Regions from separate parts of the Pseudoalteromonas sp. CST2 genome, predicted to be linked through region 1. Evidence: riboswitches for the same ligand, from Rfam matches in the RefSeq annotation. Region 1 holds a riboswitch; the other holds the start of a gene.
The links. Region 1 has a riboswitch for cyclic di-GMP ahead of PSH41_RS16070 (hypothetical protein). Riboswitches for the same ligand answer to the same signal wherever they lie in the genome.

Region 1 (10,933 bases):
CTTAGTTGAATCAAAACTTATTTTACCGGCGCACATTGCCCACACGCACTTTTCACCTATTAAAAAAGGGGGCTGGCGCGATAGGTTTAATACCCGCTTTTTTGGCTTTGTAAATGGCCCTTATAAGCGTTTTATATCGCGTTGTGTAGATTGGCGTTGGACAGTATTGTTTGGCTTTATTGCTATGTTTTTTATCAGCATTGCGCTGATCACATCAAATAAAGTACGCACTGTACCTACTCCTAAAGTGCCGCATGATTTTCCGCAAATTCAAATAGAAATGAATGACAATGTGTCTGATTTACAAACTATTGCAGCTATTCGTGAAGTAGAAGCCATGGTGTTAAGAGTTGATGAAGAAACAGAGCGTGAATTTGGCCAAAAAATAATTCGTGATGTACTGGTATTTAACCAAGGCAGAACGGAGTCTCAGTTACTTGCGCCGTTGGTTGATGAAGATTTACGCCCTTATAACGCGTTTGAACTTTCGCGCCGCTGGCGAGAAGCTATGCCAACCATTGCCGGTATTAAATCACTCACTATTGAAGATGATGTTGGCGGCGGTGGCGGCACCGGCGAAGGCGAATTTGGTTATTTACTGTTTGGCTCTGATATAGAAACGCTTAATGCGGCAGGCCGTCGTTTTATTCAGCTATTACAGCAACAAAAAGGCTTGTTTGATATAAGCTCGACCATTGACCCTGCTAGCAAAGAAGTGCAAATGAGCTTAAAACCTGTAGCTTACGATTTAGGGCTCGACCTTGCTAACATTGCAAATCAAGTAGGCGCTAGTTTTTATGGTGGCGAAGCACAGCGTGTAATACGTAACGGCGAAGAAGTAAGAGTAATGGTACGTTACCCTAAACTGACTCGCGAAGCGTTTTCATCGCTAAAACACACTGTAGTTACTACACCGCAAGGGCGTGAAGTACTTTTAGGTGATGTGGTTGAATTAACCGAAACGCCGGGTATTAGCTATATTCGCCGTGAGGGCGGTTATCGTACTGTTTATGTGTACGGCAGTATTGATGAAGAAGCTATAGAGCCTGGCGAAGTGGTTTCGCAAGTAAAAGAAAACTTACTGCCGCAACTTAAAGAAGAATACCCAAGTGTAAAATCAGAGCTAGGTGGCGCAATAGAAGAGCAACAAGCGCAAGCTAATGAGCAGCTGCTGTTTTTTGTAGGCGGCATGATTTTAGTTTATATATTGCTTGCTGTACCACTTAAAAGTTATGCCCAGCCGCTTATTGTTATGTCGGTTATTCCGTTTAGTTTAACGGGGGCTATTTGGGGACACTTTTGGTTTGATTTAGACATTAGCTTAATGTCGGGCTTTGGTTTAATAGCCGCGGCTGGCGTTGTAATAAACGACTCGCTGGTAATGACCGACTACGTAAACCAAGTACGCCGAGAGGGTGTAAGCGTTAAAAACGCGGTAATAGAAGCCGGTTGTGCACGCTTTAGGGCAATATTATTAACCTCTATTACAACCTTTGCAGGGGTTCTGCCCATAATGTTTGAAACCAGTTTACAAGCTAAATTTGTAATCCCTATGGCAGTAGCGCTAGGCTTTGCGGTAATGTTTGCAACACTAATCACCCTTATATTGGTGCCGTGCTTGTACATTATTTTAGGCGATATTGGCGGCGTGTTTAAAATGGCTTTTCGAAAAGTATTTAGGCGAAAAGCCCCTATAAACCAAACCTCTTAAACTATTAAAAGCCAACTTTAACAAGTTGGCTTTTTAGTTATTTAGGGTTATATAAAAATCTCGGTTACATTCTTTTGTTTGAATAAGCTTTGCGCACGTTTTATAATCACTTTTTTCTGTTGGCAAATTAGTCGAAAGGCTAAGACGCAAAGTTTCCGGTCTAAGGTGTAAACTACGATAGCGGGGCTGCTGCATAATTTTTATACGGTATTGCTTGCCCTCAGTGTCGTTTTTGTGTATCCATATGATATGGATAAAATTTTGTGACTCTTAAGGTGTTACTGTGTTTATGCATACGTCGTTGGCCTGTGGAAAATGGTCAACTATAGGTTGTTTAAACCATCATACTCAATTGTTCATTGGGGATGTGGTTAGTGTAACCTTTTCAGACATGCAAGGAGTGCTTGTTGATTTATCGTTTGATTATAAAATTACCTCTTTAGAACAAGGTGAGCCTCATGCTTGGCCACGCTTAGTTGCTGAGTATATAAACGTGCATGTGCCCCTGGTAAGTGCAGGTAGAATGACCAAGCAAGGGTTGGTTGTTGGCTATCGAGATAACGAAATATTTGCCCTAGAAAGTAGCGGTATTAATAAGGCAAAGGTTGATTTTCATTGCATTGCAAAGTGCGATACCCCCGCTAAGTGCACCAACCAAGCATATGATTTTGTATACCCTAATGGGGGCGAACAATACAATGCGGGGACTCGCGTACTGCAGCCTAAAACAGGTTATATATACCAATGTAAGGCATGGCCATTTAGCCAATTTTGCAGAACCAATAATGATAAAGACCCAAGCTTTGAACCTGGTATCGGAAAAAGCTGGGCAATGGCCTGGACTAAGGTCTCTTAACGCTTTTAAAATAAAAACTATCTTCCCATGGGTGTAATGACAAGAATAAAATTGCAGTAATTTTAAAATTTGGACTTATACCTCAAGCCCACTCTCTATGAGTGGGCTTTTTTATTTTTATGATAAACTGCCTGCATTGTTATTTTTTATACGGTTTTGTTGTGTCTTTAAGTGAATTTTCTTCTCAATCATTAGCTCGTTTTCCTGTTGCTAAAAAGCAACCTCATCAATTAACTATGCACAATAAAATGCGCACCGATAACTACTACTGGATGCGCGATGATGAGCGCGAAAACCCAGAAATACTCGCCCATTTAGCGGCCGAAAATACATACTGCGATGAGCAACTAGCCGCAATAAAACCACTTCAAAGCAGTATTTTTGAAGAACTAAAAGGGCGCATCGTAAAAGATGACAACACGGTGCCGGTTAAAGATGGCAAGTACTGGTATCACTCAGAGGTACGTGGTGACGATGAGTATTCGCGTCATTACAGAAGCACAAGTATTAACACCGATAACAAGCAGTTACTACTTGATGTAAATGCTTTAGCTCAAAGCCATGAATTTTACGAACTAGGTGAAGTCGCGCTAAGCCCATGCGAGCAATTAATGGCATACAGCGAAGATACCGAAGGGCGCAGAATTTACAGCGTACATTTTAAAAACCTGCAAACAGGTGAAATGCTCAGCGATGTTTTAGAAAACACTGAAGGGCAAGTTGTTTGGGCTAACGACAATAAAACCGTATTTTACGTTAAAAAAGACTTACAAACGTTACTGGGTTTTCAGGTGTTTAGGCATGAACTAGGCACAGCGCAAAGCCAAGATGTTATGGTGTACGAAGAGCACGATAAAAGCTTTTTTATGGGCTTGGGTAAAAGCCGTGACGAGAGCCTTATTATTATTGATTTGGCCACCACCGAAACAAACGATACCTGGGTGCTTGATGCCAATAACCCGCAAGGTCAATTTAACGCATTACTACCGCGCGAAGAAGGGCATGAGTTTGATATAGATAAACACGGCGATACTTTTTACATAGTAACCAACTGGCAAGCTAAAAATTTCAGACTGATGACGGCAACAAGCGAAACGATTGCAGATAAAACGCAGTGGCAAGAGCACACCGCGCACCGTGAGCATGTGTTGCTTGAAGGCGTAGAGATATTTGACGATTTTTTAGTATTAACTGAGCGCGAGCAAGGTCAAGCTCGCTTTGTTGTTATTAACCAAGCTCAAGAGCGCATGGCGCTTGAATTTAGCGACCCATGTTACTATGCCGCTGTGGCGATGAACCCCGAGCCACAGGCGCGTTCGGTACGTATTTATTATTCAAGTCTAACCACGCCAGGAACGTTGTACGATGTTGATTTAGCCACGGGCAAAAAAACATTGTTAAAACAGCAGCAAGTACTGGGCGGGTTTGATAGTGCACTTTATGCCTCTGAGCGCTTATTCGTGACAGCACGTGATGGCGTGCAAGTACCTGTTTCGTTAGTTTATAGAAAAGACACCTTTACCAAAGATGGCACTAACCCACTGTTTCAATATGGCTATGGTGCATATGGTTACACGATAGATCCGAGCTTTTCGAGTACCTCATTGAGTTTGCTAGATCGCGGTTTTGTGTATGCGATTGCACATGTTAGAGGCTCCGAAATGCTAGGACGCCATTGGTACGAGCAAGGTAAAAAAGAGCATAAACAAAATAGCTTTAGCGACTTTATTGATATTACAAAGGCTCTTGTAGAGCAAGGCTACGGTGATAAAAACAAAGTATTTGCCTCTGGCGGCAGTGCAGGTGGTTTGTTAATGGGCGCTGTATTAAACCAAGCGCCAGATCTTTACTTAGGTGTAGGGTGTCATGTGCCATTTTTAGATGTGTTAACCACCATGCTAGATGAAAGTATTCCACTTACCACTAACGAGTATGATGAATGGGGCAACCCAAACGATGAACACTTTTATGATGTAATAGCCGCGTACTCACCGTACGATAATATTAGCGCCCAAGACTACCCGCATATTTTAGTCACCACAGGCCTGCACGACTCTCAAGTACAATATTGGGAGCCTATGAAGTGGGTAGCAAAAATGCGAGAACTCAAAACCGATAACAATATACTGGTATTTAAAACCGACATGGATGCAGGGCATGGCGGCGCATCTGGGCGTTTTAAAAGCCTTGAAGAAAAAGCCCTCGAAATGGCCTTTTTTATCGCGCTTATAAATTAACTGCAAAATACGCAAAATGTATTAAGCTTTAATGAAGCACTGATATATAAAAGGTTATTTATGTTTGGAGCACATGGAGAGTTTTATATTTGCTCTCAGCCACCCACCATGTATTTAAAGCTAATGGGTAGTTTTAATAATGAAGGAATTACTTTACTAACGAATGGCGTGGTGAACGAACTAAGTATGCACCCCAAAGGCGCGGTAAAGTGTGTTGTGGTTAATTTAGAAGAATTTGAGTTAATAACTGTAGATAGCATGGACTCGTTAGAGGCGTACTTTGCCAGCGTAAAAGAGCGTGGCTACGAACGCGTAGATTACTTATATGCAAACATTATTGCTAAAAATATGTTCGAGAAGGTCTGGAACAACAGCGATATTGAAGTTAACTTTTATAAAGACTCAGAAAGTTACCTACATCAACACCCAGACGATGAATACATTAAAACCTACTGGTAAATAGTCATTATAAGCCCCTATGCTACGGGGCTTATAATGCTCTCTAGGCAGTTTTTGTACCTTCTTGATAAATTTAACGAGATATTGTTTTTAAGCTTCACTTTATAGTCGCCGCTGTCTGTTGGCATAAGCTCTTTTATGGCATGTTTTCTAACTAGCGTGGAGCGGTGAATACGTATAAAACCTTCAGGCTCTAGCTGTTGCTCAATGTTTTTCATGGTTTCACGGTGTAAAACGGGGGCGCTGTTACCATTAAAGTGCAGCTCTACATAATTACCCGCACCGTTAATCCATACAATATCGTTAATATCTATTAAACGTACCTTACCTACATCTTTAACAACAATATGTGCAGCAATAGGTTGCTCGTTTTCAGATGCGGCTTTAAACAAGCGCTCGGCTTGTGTGGCTAATGGGCATAAATGAATAAGCTTATCGAAGCATTTTTCAAGCCTTGAAGCGGTTGCATCGACGGTTAAAAAATCGACTGCGCCGACTTCAAACGCAAAATTAGCAAATTCAGCCGACCTAGCAATCACCACCACTTTCATTGTTTTAGCCAATTCAGTTAGGTGCACTATTTGAGTAGGATCATTTAAATTAGATAATTCGTAAAAAAGCACATTAAAACGAGAGGTATCTATTTGATCTAAACGCTGCTCGGGCAGTTGTGTTTGCGAATCAAAGTGACGGTGAGCTTGCACCTGCTGAGTTAAGAATGTTGCAAATTTGCTCGTGCTAACTCTAATTAGTGCATGAAAGTAAGTAATCATAAAAAAATCCATCTCTAGAGTGTGTAGTTATAAAGACCGTGTATTTAATAAAAAATGTTAAAAAAATTTAATCTAATTTATAACAATCTGGGATAAGTACCTTCATCCCATATATCTTGCTGTTTGTACCTGACTAAATGCCTATTAAATAATGCGCATAGTGTCTTAAAATTATTCCACTTAATGTTGAAATGTTTGTAACCAACCAGTTACAAAAATAACATTTCAGGGACATTATAGTATGAAAAAAATAAATAACTTAGATAGTCGTACATTTAAAAAATCTTCATTGTCTTTAGCACTTAGTGCGACAGTGCTTGCTGGCTTTTCTTTTCAAGGTTTAGCCGCAGAAGAAGACGAACTAGAAAAAATAGAACGCGTGCAAGTAACGGGTTCTCGTATTCGTTCAGCCGAGGCGATGTCATCTGCACCTATACAGGTTGTAAGTGGCGAGGCAATTGATGCATCGGGTTCTTTAAACATCCAAAACCTACTGCTAGAAAACCCAGCATTTGGCTCTCCAGCTATTAGCCGTACTAACTCTAACTTTTCGACGGCAAGCGCGGGTGTAGCTACTGTTGATTTGCGTAACTTAGGTTCAAACCGTACTTTAGTACTTGTGAATGGGCGCCGTTATGTATCGGGTGTACCTGGTAGCTCGGCAGTTGATTTAAATACCATTCCTAGTCAATTCATTGAGCGCGTGGAAATTATGACCGGTGGCGCATCATCAGTATATGGTTCTGATGCGGTTGCAGGTGTAGTTAACTTTGTACTAAAAGATGACTTTGAAGGCGTAGAATTTGAAGGCCAATACGGCGAATCAAGCGAAGGTGATGATGAATCTCGCCAGTTTTCTTTTACCTCGGGTTTAACTACGGGTGATGGCAAAGGTCAAGCCATGTTCCACTTAGGCTACTCAGACCAAGGAGCTGTGTTTTCACGCGATCGTGAGCGCTCTGCAGTAGACCAATTTTCAGGTATTTATTTTGAAGACGATCCGGCGGCAAATCCGGGTTCTATTTTTGAAGCCGTTAATCCGTTTTTCTCATCATTTCCGCCACAAGGGCGTTTTGATGCAGGCGATACACGCTTTACTTACGATCCAAACAACAACTTACAAGACTCGTTTAGCACCAATGGCGGTGACGGTATAGATGCCAACGGCTTTAACCGAAGCGGCGTACGTACCATTGCTATACCAACAGAGCGCTACTTATTTGCCTCAAATGGTAGTTACGAGCTAACAGATAAACACAGCTTCTTTTTTGAAGGGACGTACGCATCTAGTACCACTATTTCAGAGTTAGAGCCTTTTCCGTTTGCCTCAGATGACATTTATGCCAATGGCCGCGTGCCAATTGAGTTTGACGTAAATGGCGAAATGCTCAGAAATGCCTTTGTGCCAGATGATATCTACAATGCAGCAACAGACACCGACGGTGATGGTGCTAGAGATATCTTTTTTGCAAAACGTTTAAGTGATGTAGGTAACCGTGGTGCCCGTGCAGAGCGTGATACATTCCGCTTAGCTGTGGGCTTTCAGGGTGAGATTAACGACAGCTGGTTTTACGATACCTACTATGTGTACGGTAAAACGAAAGAGTCGCAAGTCTCTGGTGGCTTAGTAAATGTACAAAGCTTTCGCCAAGGTTTAGAGGCGGTAATTGATAGCCAAGATTTAGATGCGGATGGCATTACCGATGAAGCGATTTGTATTGATGCAACAGCGCGTGGTTTTAATTGTGCGCCAGTAAACATTTACGGATTTAATTCACTATCGCAAGGTGCAATTGATTTTGTTAGTGCGCCAAGTACGCTTTCTACGTCGGTAGAGCAAGAAATTATTGGCGGTAATGTCTCAGGTGATTTATTTGAGCTGCCTGCGGGTATGGTAGGTATTGCGGCTGGTTTTGAATACCGCGAAGAGTTTTCTCGTAGTGAATTTGATGCCCTACAGCAAGCGGGCTTAAATGCCGGTAATGCAATTCCTGCAACCGAAGGTTCTTTTGATGTAACTGAATACTATGTTGAGGCTAACATTCCTGTGCTGGATGCGGTAACAATGAACGCTGCAGTCCGTTTATCTGACTACTCAACAGTGGGTAATACAGAAAGCTGGAACGTAGGTGTTGATTGGGAAGTGATGGATAGCTTACGCCTTCGTGCTACCCGCGCCCGCTCTACACGTGCGCCTAATATTGATGAGTTATTTTCACCGCCTTCGCAAACCTTCCCAAGTGGTTTAAATGATCCATGTATAGGTGTTACAAACAGTGGCGGTGGCGCTGTAGGTGATGCGTGTCGTGCCGATGCGGGTGTTGCAAATAATATTGCATCAAACGGTGAGTTTACCCTTAACCAGTCTGATTTACAGGGTATTAGTGGTTTTAACCGTGGTAACCCAGACTTAAAAGAAGAAGTGGGCGACTCTGTGACTGTGGGTGTGGTATTTACCCCAGAGGAGCTAATTTCGGGCCTTGACGTTACCCTTGATTACTTTGATATAGAAATCACAGATGCGATTGTATCTACACCGCGCCAATTTATTTTAGACCAATGTTATGGCGGTGGTGACGATAGCTTCTGTAGCTTTATAACTCGTCGTAGCGGCCCTTCTGGTAATAATAGCGCAGGGTCACTTGAGTTTATTGACAGTGGTGTATCAAATAGTGGTGGTTTAGGAACTGAAGGTGTTGATTTAACACTAACCTACTCTGCCGACATTGGCCCAGGCGCATTTAGAACTCGCCTCGCATACACTTACTTGATTGACGGTTACACTATTCCGTTACCGGGTGCGGATAAAGATGAGTTTGCAGGTGAAATTGGCGCATCTGAGCACAAAGCTAACTGGAACTTAGGCTATAAGCTTGATGACTTTGATTTTAACTGGAGCATGACCTACATAGGGGCTGCTGACTTTGATGATCAATTCTTAAGTGGCTTTGGTATTCCAGCTGGCGGCGTGGGTATTGGCTCAGTAACCTACCACGATGTACAAGCAAGCTATCATATAAGTGACGCGGTAGAGCTATACGCCGGCGCTAACAATTTATTTGATAAAGAGCCTCCACGTATACTTTCAGGTGTAAGTGGCTCAAGCACAGGTACTGAAACCGACGCAGGTACGTATGACCCAATCGGGCAAACCTTCTATATTGGTTTTAGAAGTAAATTTTAAGCAGTTAATACTGCACAATTGTCGTTTTTCCAGCTTCACTTAATTAAGGAACTGGTATTAATAAAAGCCCCAGCCGTTGCTGGGGCTTTTTAATGCAAGCGCGAAAAGGGTGGGCTGGTTTGCTTTAAAATTATTTATGCTCCGCTTAAACCAAAAACAACGCCACTGGTAACAGTGGCGTTGTTTAGTCAATAGGGGGCGCTAATATAGTATCCGAATCGCAAAGAAATTTACGATTCTCCCTATTTGTAGCCCTCCCCTTTTGAGGGCTTATTTTTTAGCTTAGTCTAAGTACGCTTTTAACATCCATACTAGTTTTTCTTGCTCTGAAATATAATCACCCATTAATGACGCTGTACCTTCATCATCTGCATCACCTGCTTGAGTAAGTACTTCACGTTGCATTTTAATTAGTGTGCTGTAGCCAGCTAATAGGTTTTCTACGGCTGCCGTACCATCGCTAATGTTTTTAGCTTCTTTAATTTCACTTACTTCTAAGTAATCAGAAAACGCATGTAGTGGCGCGCCATCTAACGTTAAAATACGTTCAGCAATTTCATCTACTTTTTCAAGCAGAAGATTGTAAATCTCTTCAAATTTAATGTGTAATTCAAAAAAGTTACGGCCTTTAATATTCCAATGAAAACCGCGCGCATTCATGTATTGAATTTGGTAGCTGCTCAATAATGTATTGAGTGACTTAACAATGTCTTCGCTTTTTGCGCTGTTTAAACCAATTGCATTTACCTGTGACATACCTTGCTCCTTGATGAACCGTTTATTTATGAACTGATGATCATTATTGCTCAGTGCTATTAATTAGTAAAATTGTTTAAACCAGTCAATGCAATAGGTTTTAACTATTAATAACGTGCAGCGCAATAAATCACTCATACAATATAGATGGGTTGAATTTATTAAAATTCTACCCCTTAACAATAAAATAAAGACAAAACATGGATAAATTATGATCTAAAACAAGTTTTCTACAAGGTTGAATATTGGCTATTTGATGTATTGATCTAAATCAGTAAATGCTTATGGCTGTAGCGCATAATTCACTCAAGCAAAATAAATATCTTAAATTTATTGGAGAGCGATTATGGATGCAAAAACAGTAAAACAAAATAAAGCAGAGTTAATAGTGGTAGGTATAGCCGTTATAGCATTTGTATTGGGGCTGGTGGCGCATTTAGCAGGCGCAAGTTTTGCTAATGCCGACACGTTTGGCTACATTGCCGCACCCATGCCACTTATTTTGGGGGTGATATTTTTAATCAGTTATAAAATAGCAGAGGCGGGGGAAGACTAGGCTGCTTCGTTAAGGCACTTAATAATGTATTCAAGCACTTGGCGAGAATAAATCATACTGGTATGGCTTAAATGAAACACTTTATGCTCAGCCATGCCTTTAAGCTTGGTTTCGTCTAGTAAAACGGTGCCATCGGACTGACTGCCTTTGACAATTAACGGCATTAAACCAATGGGCAAATCGCCAGCAATACTGTAAAGCTTGGCCTTAAACGGCCAGTTACCATTTTTAGTGAGTAAAAACTCGACGCTGTTTTTTAAAAAGGTTTCAAACCCTTTTTGCTTCATCTTTTGCGCTATGTGGCTGCCTTGATGGGGTGTGCCAAGCGTAATCACTTTAGTGACATGGTGACTCGCTGGCGTGCCTGCCTCTAAGTAGGCGCGGGCAATTAATCCGCCCAT
Region 2 (10,933 bases), on a different contig from region 1:
CTTCAAATTCGCTTAATCTTTGACTGTTCATAATTATCTCCACTGCGTATTCATTAAATAGTAGCGTTGTGGGGAGTAAATTGCTAGCAGATAAAAATGCTAAATGGTTTGTTTATAAGCCAGTTTTTAAGAATGTTAATTAGGGTGTGTTGAACTTTGCGGATTGAAATTTGTTCAATCTAGGGGCGTTTAAATTGCGGCGCGAGGTTTGTAACCTAGTGGACATGATAACTGCTACTGCGTTTCGCCTATTTATGTAAAATAACTACACTTCATAGGCTCTGCCTTGCCTAAAAACCAACCACACTGCTGCAAATTCAACTATTAAAAATCAACACGCCCTAATAAAAAAGCGGCCAATGTCATCCTAACATCGGCCGCTTGGGTATTGATTAATTAGCGCTGGGAGTGCTTATTTAAGTAGAGCGGCTAATTCATGTAAATCTTTCACAACGTGGTCTGGTTTTTTTGCCAGTGGGTAAAGTGTTTTACCTGGGCGGGCGATAAAGGTTGTTTGTAACCCGGCTTCTTTAGCACCTGCTACATCCCAACCGTGCGCCGCTACCATCATTGCTTCATTTGCTTTTACATTTAATTTTGTTAACACCCACTCATAGGCACGTAAGTCTGGTTTATAAATTTTAATATCTTCAATGCTGTAACGCGCATCAAAGAACGACATTAATCCAGCGCTCTCAAACTGGGCTTTAACGCCTTTGTTTGAAGAATTTGTCAGACTTACTAACTTATAGCCCTGTGCTTTGAGTTTTGCCAGTCCTTCTTTCACATCTTTGTGAGGAGGTAGGGTTAAAAGCGGGGTGACAATGGCTGTTTTTGCTTGTTCATTAGTAATGGCTATGTTGTTATTTTTGGCAACCATGCGCAGCGATGCAACGCCAATTTGACCAAAATCGTGGTAATTACCACTTACAGTATCAACGAGTGAATGATGCAACATGGTCGAAAACCAAAGTGGTAATAAATCCTCACGCCCGCCAAGCGTTTTGCCTATAGAGGCGCGCATGGAGGTTAAATCTAACAAGGTTTCGTTTACATCAAAAATAAGTACTTTAGGTTTTACTTGCGCTTGTGGCTCCTCAGCCATAGCGTAGCCAGAGGCAAGGCTAGTACCAACAAGAAGTGATAGGGTAAGGGTTTTTAACGATTTTAAAATAGACATTAGTGTTGCTCCGATTCAAGGGCTGCCAATATATCAGTAGGCTCTGCGCGTAGGGTATAGTCTTCGTTTAAAAAGGCATACGTAATTATGCCTTTTTGGTTAATTACATAGGTTGCTGGTAAAGGTAATGTATAACTTTTATTGCCGTAGTACTTTTCAAAATCAATACCAAACTGGCTATAAAGCGCCACAATACGCTCATCTAAAGTAAACAGTAAACCAAATTGCTCGGCTACCTTGTTATTAATATCTGAAAGCACATCGAATTCAAGGGCATTTTTTTGTGCGCTAGATAACGTCTGGTCGGGTAATTGTGGTGATATCGCAACTAACTGCGCATTGTGCGTTTTAAATTCGGGTAAGTGATCATTAAGTGCTTTTAGCTCTAAATTACAATATGGACACCAGTTACCACGGTAAAAGCTAATTATTACCGGGCCATTATTTAATAAATCAGCGAGCTCAACTTGCTCAGCGCTATGATTGTTTAAGCTGAAATTGCTTACTTTAGCGCCTACCTGTAGCGCATTATCTTTTATATGCTGAGCAATGAGCTCTTCATTTGTCTGCGCCATAAGGGCTAATACATCGCCAGGTAGCTTCGCTTCTTTTTGCACGTTATAGGCATCAATCTGTGATTTTAAACTCATTATTAAATCTCGAATATAACTGTATGGCGATTATGGGTGTTTTAGTTATTTAAATATATATTGCAAAACTGAAAGCTTCATTCGAAAATATTAAATACTAAAAACTGCCTAGCCAAATGTATGTATAATTTAAGTGACCTAGAAACATTTATTGCCGTCGTAGAAAATAAAGGAGTGCTTGCAGCTGCGCGTGAGCAACGTTTGTCGCCGGCAACAGTAAGCCACAGGCTAAGCAAGCTCGAGCGCGAGCTTTCAACCGTGTTAGTGTTTAGAGACAGCAGACGAGTGAGGTTATCGCCCGCCGGTGAGCTATTTTATCATCGTGTAGGGGCTATTATAGAAGCCTTGCACGATGCAGAGCACAGCATTGGCGCACGAAGCTCTTCGGTGAGCGGGTTATTACGTGTGACTATGCCACCGTGGGTTTTTTCAAAGTATGTTATGCCTAAGTTGACCGAGTTTGAAACCCAATACCCGCAACTAAAGCTCGACTTTTTAATTACTGATCATTTTGTCAATGTGGTCGATGATGCACAAGATGTGGCAATTAGAGTAGGGCAATTAACCGATTCTGGCCTGCTTTCTCGCAAAATTGTCAACAACTCCCGTATTTTATGTGCAGCGCCAAGTTATATAAAAAAGCATGGTATGCCTTGTACACTAAGCGAACTGAGCACGCACTATTGGGTGTGTTTACCCTGGCAAAGGCAGTTAAAGCTGTATGATGAAAATAATAAAATACACACCTTTAATGCCAAAACGCGCTTTACTATTTCTAATTCCGATAACATGACGCAAGCAGCGCTTGCCGGACATGGCATAGCTATTAAATCTAAAATTGCGATTAACGATGAGCTAAGTGCCGGAAACTTAGTAGAGGTGATGCCCAATGTAATGGCCCAAAGCGACGCGCCGGTGTGGTTTTTACGGCCTCAAAATAGCTTAACAACCCGTAAAACCGAGGTGTTTTATGAGTTTATGAAGTCTTTATTTGCCAGCTATGAATAAGCGGTAATACCCGCGCTTAATAATGAATAAGGTTACAAAGCCAATAAACTCAGCAAAAATAGCAATAATAATGGCGCTAACTAGCGCTGCTATTATGGAGTCTTTTTTTAACACTATTTGCCCTTCAAAGCGTTGCCATACTTGCTTTTTAATGGTGAGAAAGTCGCTGGTTAAAGTAAATAAATAGGGCGATTGGTTAAAGTTATTAACTGCCGCTTGTAAAGAGTGCTGGCGATTATTGAGGCTTTTAATATGGGTAGCCCCTTTACCAACAATATCATCACCAATATTTTCATAGTGGGTAATTAACTTGTTTAAATCGTTGTTAAAGTAGTTTTGAGCATCTTTTTTAAACGGGGCTAATGCGTTATTCGCTTCAATTAAATGTGCATCTAAAGCGTGCCCAAAGTCGCTTACAAAGGCCGGTATTTGTACCCCTAATAGTAAACCTGCTGCAAAAAAACTGAGCCTTATGTAATCTAATAATTTACTCATTTGATCTCCTGTTTACTCAAAACCCACCTAAACAACGCTAAATTAACATTTGCGCTTGTTTTTATGCCAAAAACTCGTAATCTATCGGTAATAAAAATAACAATAGGCCTATGTTAAGGATGACTACCAAAGTAAATATGACATCAACGTTTGTTGATATCACTAAGCAGTTAAAACACTTTGTGTCGCGTATTGTACAGCCCGATGACGTAGAAGACATTGTGCAAGAAACCTTTATTAAAAGCTACGAAGCTGATTTAAAACAAGATATTCAGTTTAGACGCAGTTACATGCTTAAAACTGCAAAGCACTTAGCGCTTAATCATATAGCCAAGTGGGATAACAAGTTTAATGACTCGTTAGAGCACGACGCAGAATTACCCCCGCTGCTTAAATCCTCACAACTTGAGGATGAATACACCTCAAAAGAGCGTTTTTTACTTTTTTGCAGAGCAACGGATCAACTAAATTCTTCTATCCGTAAATGTTTTATATTTAAAAAAGTGTACGGTATGAGCCAAAAAGAAATCGCCCAGCACATGCAATTAAGTGAAAGCACAGTAGAAAAACACATTGCCAAAGGTTTATTACAAACCATGTTATACATGAAAGAACATGAACAAAATCATAACCAATCTGCGGCACATAATTCTGCTTGTAATTCGGCTCTATCAATTGAGAGGGCAGCAAAATGAGTAATGTTCATCAATTTACATCAAAAGATTTAATTTTAGAAAAAGCCTGCCAATGGATCAGCGCAATTGATAGGGGCTTAAGCGAAATTGAAAAAGAGCAATTTAAGCTGTGGATGATGCAAAGTACCGCCCATCAAGATGCCGTCTACGAACTTGCGCAGCTATGGGATGAATTGGCCGTATTAAACGAGTTAAGCAGTTTATTTCCGCATAGAAGTGTAAAACAGCCCCAGAAAAAAAGATGGGCGTTTTCTAGTGCCATTGCCGCGAGCTTATTTGCAGCATTAATGGTGTGTAGTTACTTATTAATTAACCTTGAAAACGGCTACAACGAAGAGCTGGCTAAAATAAATTACACCAAAATTTATACAACGAAGGTGGGCGAACAAGCCACGTATGTTTTACCCGACGGCACCATAGTGCAATTAAACACGAATAGCCTATTAGAGGTAGCTTATAGCAAAGGGCGTCGTCAGTTATTACTGAGTAAGGGTGAAGGGCGTTTTAATGTAGCAAAAGATGCATCGCGCCCATTTAGTGTGATGGCTGGCGATAAGAGCTTTACGGCACTTGGTACTGTATTTAATGTACAACGCAATACCTCTTCTGATTTAGAGCTGGTTGTAACCGAAGGTAAAGTGATGATCACCGACCCAAGTGTTGCGGTAAGTGCCAACGATTTTAAAGACTACCAACTGGCTGATAATAACGCTAAAAAAGTACGTAAAATCAATGCCAATATTGTTATCTCTGGTGAAAAAGCAATTATAGAGCAAAGCATTACTAAACCTATCACACAGCTTTCTGTGGATGATGTACAGCGTGATTTAGCGTGGCAAAATGGCATGTTAATTTTTAATGGTGAGCATTTAAGCGATGCATTAAATGAAGTGAGCCGCTACACCTCTACGCGTTTTGAGCTTTCAAGCGATGAGCTTGCCAATATAAAAGTGGCGGGTGTATTTAAAGCTGGCGATGTTGAGGGGCTACTTGAGAGTTTACAGACTAACTTTGCAATTGAGCATGAGCGTTTAGGTGAACATATGGTGAGCCTAACACAGCAAACTAAATCATAAGAAATGTTATGCATATCAAACAAATGTTAGGTGAAGTTGCATCTTTAAATGTTATTAGTAAAAAAAAGTTTAAAAAAAAGATAAAAAACTATAGAGGAATTTTGTTTGTCAGCTGTTTATATAAATTGCGCAGTAACCAAACGCATTTATTTAGTGGTTTAAGTGTACTTGCTCCGGCTATTTTTAGCTTGAGTGTGCAAGGGGCAACACAGACCACTGGGCAAATGGTGCAATTTGATATACAAGCGCAGCGAGCAGACAAAGCCTTAATAGAATTTGCTAAACAAACAGAGCAAACCGTGGTGTTTTCTTATGAGTTGGCAAAAAATTACCAAGCAAATTCGGTTTATGGTTTTTATACCCAATTAGATGCACTGCAAGCATTATTAAGTGGGACTGAGCTCGATGCGGTTGTTGAACAAAATGGTTTACTGAGTATAAAACTCAAACAAATCAATAGGAAAGATAACAACATGATGAAGCTTTCAGGGGTTAGTGCAGCTGTATTACCAGCATTGCTTGCAGCAAATTCACACGGTGTGAATGCAGCAGAGGATGTTGCACAAGAGAAAATAGAAAAAATTGCTATTGTAGGTAGCCGCGTAGCAGGGCGCTCAGTAGAAGATTTACCCGTACCCGTTGATATTTTAAGTGCTGAAGCACTTGAAAACACAGGCCAAACCGAAGTTGGCCGTATGTTGCAATCTATTGCACCTTCATTTAACTTTTCAAGCTCGTCAATCAGTGACGGCACTGATGCCTTACGACCTGCAACACTGCGTGGTTTAGGGCCTGACCAAACACTTGTGCTTATTAATGGTAAGCGCCGCCATCAGGCAAGTATTATTCATATCAATACCTCAGTAGGGCGTGGTACCGCAGGTACCGATATGAATGCTATTCCAGCCTCAGCTATTAAACGTATAGAAGTTTTACGAGACGGCGCAGCAGCACAATACGGCTCAGATGCAATTGCCGGTGTAATTAATATTGTACTAAAAGATGGCAGCGAAGGCGGCAAAGCAGCGGTTAATTACGGCCAATACTCAGAGGGTGATGGCGAAACAGTAAACGTTGATTTTAATAAAGGGTTTGCCCTAGGTGATAGCGGCTACTTAAATGCAACACTTAATTACCGCGACCGCTCGCCTACTAACCGCGCAGGTTTGCACGGCTCGTGTCAGTTTTATGGCTGTACAGAGCTTAGCGACGGTACTTTACTGGCAGGCGATCCGCGTGAATTGACCGCCGACAGAGACACTTTTCGTATTGGTGATGCCGACTCACAACAATTTGGCTTAACCGTTAATACAGGGTATGAGTTAGGTGATGGCGAGCTGTATGGCTTTATTACTTATTCAACGCGCGATAACGAATCAGCCGCGTTTTTCCGTCATAATGCAAATGCGGGCGGTAACCCTGTTTTGCAAGATAACGATGCAACTATCCCGCTAGGCTTTTTACCTAAAATTAATACCACAATTGATGATATTTCTTACAACTTTGGTTACAAAACCGACTTTGATAACGATGCAAGTTTAGATGTATCATACACCTACGGTGAAAACAGCATTGATTACACAACAAGTGACACAATCAATGCCTCGTACGCTAACTTTTTACGTTACGAGCAAGGTTTAAGTGCCGCTGATATTCGCAGTACTATTCCACGTGAAGCCTATGCCTATGGCATGGAGTTATCACTGCAAACTATTAATATAGATTTTACACAAAACTTTGATGACTACTCATTGGCTATGGGTGCAGAAATTCGTACCGATGAATACCGTATTTTAGAGGGCAGCGAATATGCTTATCGTGATTACGACACCCTTGATGGGGTAAGTATTTATAGTGGTTTAAGTGGCGGTGTAGGCTCTGAAGATGCCTCTGGCGGTACGCAAGGTTTTGGTGGTTCTTCGCCGGCATCATCGGTTGATGAGTCACGCGATGTAATTTCGTTTTACCTTGATGCAGAAACCTACCTAATTGAAGATGTCATTTTATCAGGCGCACTGCGTTATGATAATTACAAAGGCTTTGGCGACACGGTAAACTTTAAGCTTGCGGGTAACTGGGCAATTACTGATGATGTGTCACTGCGTGGTGCATTAAGCTCAGGCTTTAGAGCGCCATCAATGCAGCAATTGTATTTTAACAATATCAGCACGCAATTTGTTGTGGCTGAAGACGGCTCATTAGTTGCTGAAGAAGTAGGTACATTCAGAAACGATTCAACCCTTGCACAAAGTTTAGGTATTCCAAAACTTAAGGAAGAAAAATCGCAAAACCGCAGCTTAGGTATTGTCTACAACGTTACGGATAACATTAATGTTACTGTGGATTACTACTCAATTGATATTGACGACCGCATAGTAATTAGTAACCGTTTAGGTAAAGGGCTTTCTTCAAGCCTAGATGCTGCATTAATCAGCTCAGGCGCAGGTGCAGGGCAGTTTTTCTTAAATGGTGCAGATACCGAAACTTCGGGTATTGATTTTGTAGCTACTTGGAATACCGAGGGGTTAGGTGGCACGCTTGATTTTACTTTAGCAGCTAACTTTACTGAAACTGAGGTGGTATCGTTATTTACGCCATCGGGCTCAGGGCTTGAAACCGTACCTGTTGAAGATGTTTTCTCTGATCAAGAAATTTCAATTATTGAAGAGTGGCAACCAGAAGATCGCATCAACTTAAGTGCGCTTTACCAGCGTGGTGATTGGACTGTAAACCTTTCACTCAACCGCTTTGGTGAATACACAGTAGAAGATGGCGGACGCCAAACCTACGGTGCAGAAATTTTAACTGACGTTAAAGTTAATTACTTCGTTACTGAAGATTTATCTGTAAATATTGGTGCAAATAACTTATTTGACGTGTACCCAGATAAAAACACCATTGGTAACTCACGCTCGGGCACAATTGTAGATTCAAATGGCAATACGATTGTAAGCAGCGATGGGGTATTTGAATACTCTCGCCGTTCAGCGCCATTTGGCTTTAATGGTGCTTATTACTATGTAGGCGCAGAATACCGTTTTTAATAAATAACACTCCCTTATGTTATTTAAGTTCAAAGGGCCGTAAGGCCCTTTTTTTATAACTTACTAATTTTGAAGTATATTGATTTTTTACTAATGATTTATTGCTTTTTATTCTTGACACGGAGTACTAAAGGATTAGAATCCGCCGTGTTCTGATTGTTTTTCGAACATGCAGAATAAAATTTATTAACATTAATTTCGGCAAATTCACTGAAAGGTGAAGACGCAAAATCTCCGGTCTAAGGGCTTAGCCTATGATAGCGGGATCGCCTCATACAATAAATTGTATGCAGTAAAGCGTCATGCCATCTCATTGGAGATCGTATGAGTATGATGAAGATCAAATTACTACTTACCCTTTTATTAATATTTTCATTTAATATTAATATTGTTTCAGCAGATACTGCTATAAAGTTCAATGGTGCCAATAGTTTTGCTAGTTTTGATGTTTGGCAACCTACGGGCCCGTTTAAAATAGTAGTGTGGCTTGGTGAAACTCCTAGTGACCCATCGAAGAAAACCTATCTACTTTCTAACTCTGATACAAAAGAATTTGTATTATTTAATCAGTCAAGTGTACAAATCAAGCTTGGTGATAAGTATCCCGGTATTTGGAATAAATTAAACTTCTATCAAACACGTTTTCTAGAAATTACTGTAAAAAATGGAGAGTTAATCGCTTCCGATGGGCTAAAAAGTTTTTCAGTTAAAAAAGACTTTATTGACCCTACAGATGTATCATTTAATTGGCTATTTAGAAGATCTAATAAGTTTTCCGAAGGTTCTCTTCAGGGCCTAGGGTTGATAGATCTGAATAACTTTGAGAATAGCCGCAATTTTGGGGTAAGTGCCACAGGTGAGCCACAGTTAATTTCCGCAAAGGAAGACTCATTTTTTGAATTTCACAATATTACACCTGCTGATTTAATAAGCGGTTTAGAAGTTCCTAATCCTAACGTCTCTGATGTAGATAATATTTCAGATTTAGCGGATATGATATCCACTAAATATCCAGGTAACCCAATGATTAACAAGACATCAAATACAGGCAATGAGTATGCTTGGAATGGCTATTACTGGTTACGAACTTACCTACATTTTTACAGTGTAACTAATAAGATCGAGTATTTGGATTTGGCTATTGAACTAGCGAATAAAATGCTTAGTGATACGGATATGACTCGAAATAGAAATAGCTTCTCTCCAAAAAATAGTTATAAACGGGCTCCTAAACTTTTTTTAAATGAACGAGATAAAATTGCACCAGGGTGGGAGAGGTCACTTAATGATTCAAGTATAACTGTATTAACAGATGGTATGATTTTGAATGGTATTATGCGTATAGTCGATACTATTAGATCTGAAAATTTAACAGATTACTTCACTTTTGCTGATTTTTATACATCAAGTGCCCAGAAAATTGTAGATAGTCATAAAAGCTCATACAGCATAAGTAAAAATCCAGCGATCAAAGGGAGTTTTTATTATGTAAACCTTTATAATGATAATTATGGTGATTCTGGATTGTATAGTAATCCTTTAGCACATAACCATAATCTGACCATGGCAACTGCGATGTTATACTTAGACAAATGGAGTGATAGGCCTGATTTTTATAAACCCAAAATAATGAGTATTATAGATTTTTTCACAGATAACCTAGAATACCATAATGATGGTACCTGCACTTGGAACTATAACTGGGACAGACGTGGAGAATCACATGAAAGATATGAAGATATTAATCATGGGCATATTGATGTCGGTTTTTTTGTTGTTGCAGAGCGAGAAGAGTATTTTAACAACTTAGATATCATGAAGTGCTTAGCAAAAACTGCCGTTGAACGGATTGCTATTGGCCCAGGACCTATACCACAATTTGTAACTGGCGAAGGTATAAGTCAAAAAGGTGAACAAATTGCATTTTCTTATGACTGGCGTGAATTATCTAAATTTGAGCCTTCAATTATAAGTCGTTCTAATAATATTATGAGACATGCAGTAGCTAGTCCCACTTGGTTTAGACAATACGCGGCTCTAGCTATGACCTTAGAAAATTAAATTTAAAATGGCTTAGTTACAACATAACTAAGCCATTTTGAGACCTAATGCTTTTGCATACGGCTCATTTCGGTGTGGCAGCTTTGCATCGTTAGCAAGGTTTTCGCTAAGGCTGCTTCACAGTCGGCTGGCTGTGGTTTATCCATCGCTGCTTTAATTTCTTCAAGTGTTTTATCTTCTACCTCTTCAAGCTCTTTAACGTATGTTTTATCGTTGTGAGAACTAAACGTAGTAAGTAGGGCTGTGTAAGCTCTGCGTGCTTCTACAGCAAAAGAAGAGCCGTCTTCACGCTCACCTTTTTCGTTAACAGCATAAGGTTGTAAGCGCTCAACACTTACTTTTCGTGCGTCAATCATGCGTTGAAATAATGCGCCAATGGCTGGGTCTTCAACTTTCTCTTGCGCTTTTTGATAAAAATCAATGCCACTGTTCATTACTTGGATGATGTCAGTAATATGAGTTGCTTCTGTTCCTTGATGGGTATTCATAATGACCTCTCTTTACATGAATTTAAGTTTCATAGTAACTAAAGCAAAGGCCATTCCAATTTCATTTTAATTTTTAAACTATTGTAATTATTGATTATTTCTTTATTCAGCAAGCTGCAAGGCTATTTAAAATAAAATAACCTCGCAAATTTTACATGGCTTTTGTAATAAGGTTATTTAAGCTCATCCGCCACTTCGGCTACTTTTTGGCGTAACCAAATATGACTTGCATCGCG

Region 2: linked by a shared signal. The riboswitch ahead of PSH41_RS10280 (hypothetical protein) and the one ahead of PSH41_RS16070 (hypothetical protein) in region 1 are both predicted to bind cyclic di-GMP.

What each region holds. Positions count from the first base shown of each region.
Region 1 covers NZ_JAQREO010000014.1:49,676-60,608, reverse strand. Annotated here, with positions in the region: gene PSH41_RS16075 (efflux RND transporter permease subunit) at 1-1,711, shown strand, start outside; cyclic di-GMP riboswitch class I at 1,823-1,905, shown strand; gene PSH41_RS16070 (hypothetical protein) at 2,001-2,567, shown strand; gene PSH41_RS16065 (S9 family peptidase) at 2,687-4,804, shown strand; gene PSH41_RS16060 (hypothetical protein) at 4,865-5,263, shown strand; gene PSH41_RS16055 (LytR/AlgR family response regulator transcription factor) at 5,281-6,036, opposite strand; gene PSH41_RS16050 (TonB-dependent receptor domain-containing protein) at 6,278-9,220, shown strand; gene PSH41_RS16045 (Dps family protein) at 9,503-9,976, opposite strand; gene PSH41_RS16040 (hypothetical protein) at 10,323-10,532, shown strand; gene PSH41_RS16035 (PGAP1-like alpha/beta domain-containing protein) at 10,529-10,933, opposite strand, start outside.
Region 2 covers NZ_JAQREO010000006.1:96,068-107,000, forward strand. Annotated here, with positions in the region: gene PSH41_RS10240 (PilZ domain-containing protein) at 1-31, opposite strand, end outside; gene PSH41_RS10245 (haloacid dehalogenase type II) at 413-1,180, opposite strand; gene PSH41_RS10250 (peroxiredoxin-like family protein) at 1,180-1,830, opposite strand; gene PSH41_RS10255 (LysR family transcriptional regulator) at 1,951-2,838, shown strand; gene PSH41_RS10260 (DUF2937 family protein) at 2,818-3,333, opposite strand; gene PSH41_RS10265 (RNA polymerase sigma factor) at 3,453-4,028, shown strand; gene PSH41_RS10270 (FecR family protein) at 4,025-5,104, shown strand; gene PSH41_RS10275 (TonB-dependent receptor plug domain-containing protein) at 5,113-8,148, shown strand; cyclic di-GMP riboswitch class I at 8,339-8,422, shown strand; gene PSH41_RS10280 (hypothetical protein) at 8,473-10,209, shown strand; gene PSH41_RS10285 (ferritin-like domain-containing protein) at 10,254-10,697, opposite strand; gene PSH41_RS10290 (LysR family transcriptional regulator) at 10,871-10,933, opposite strand, start outside.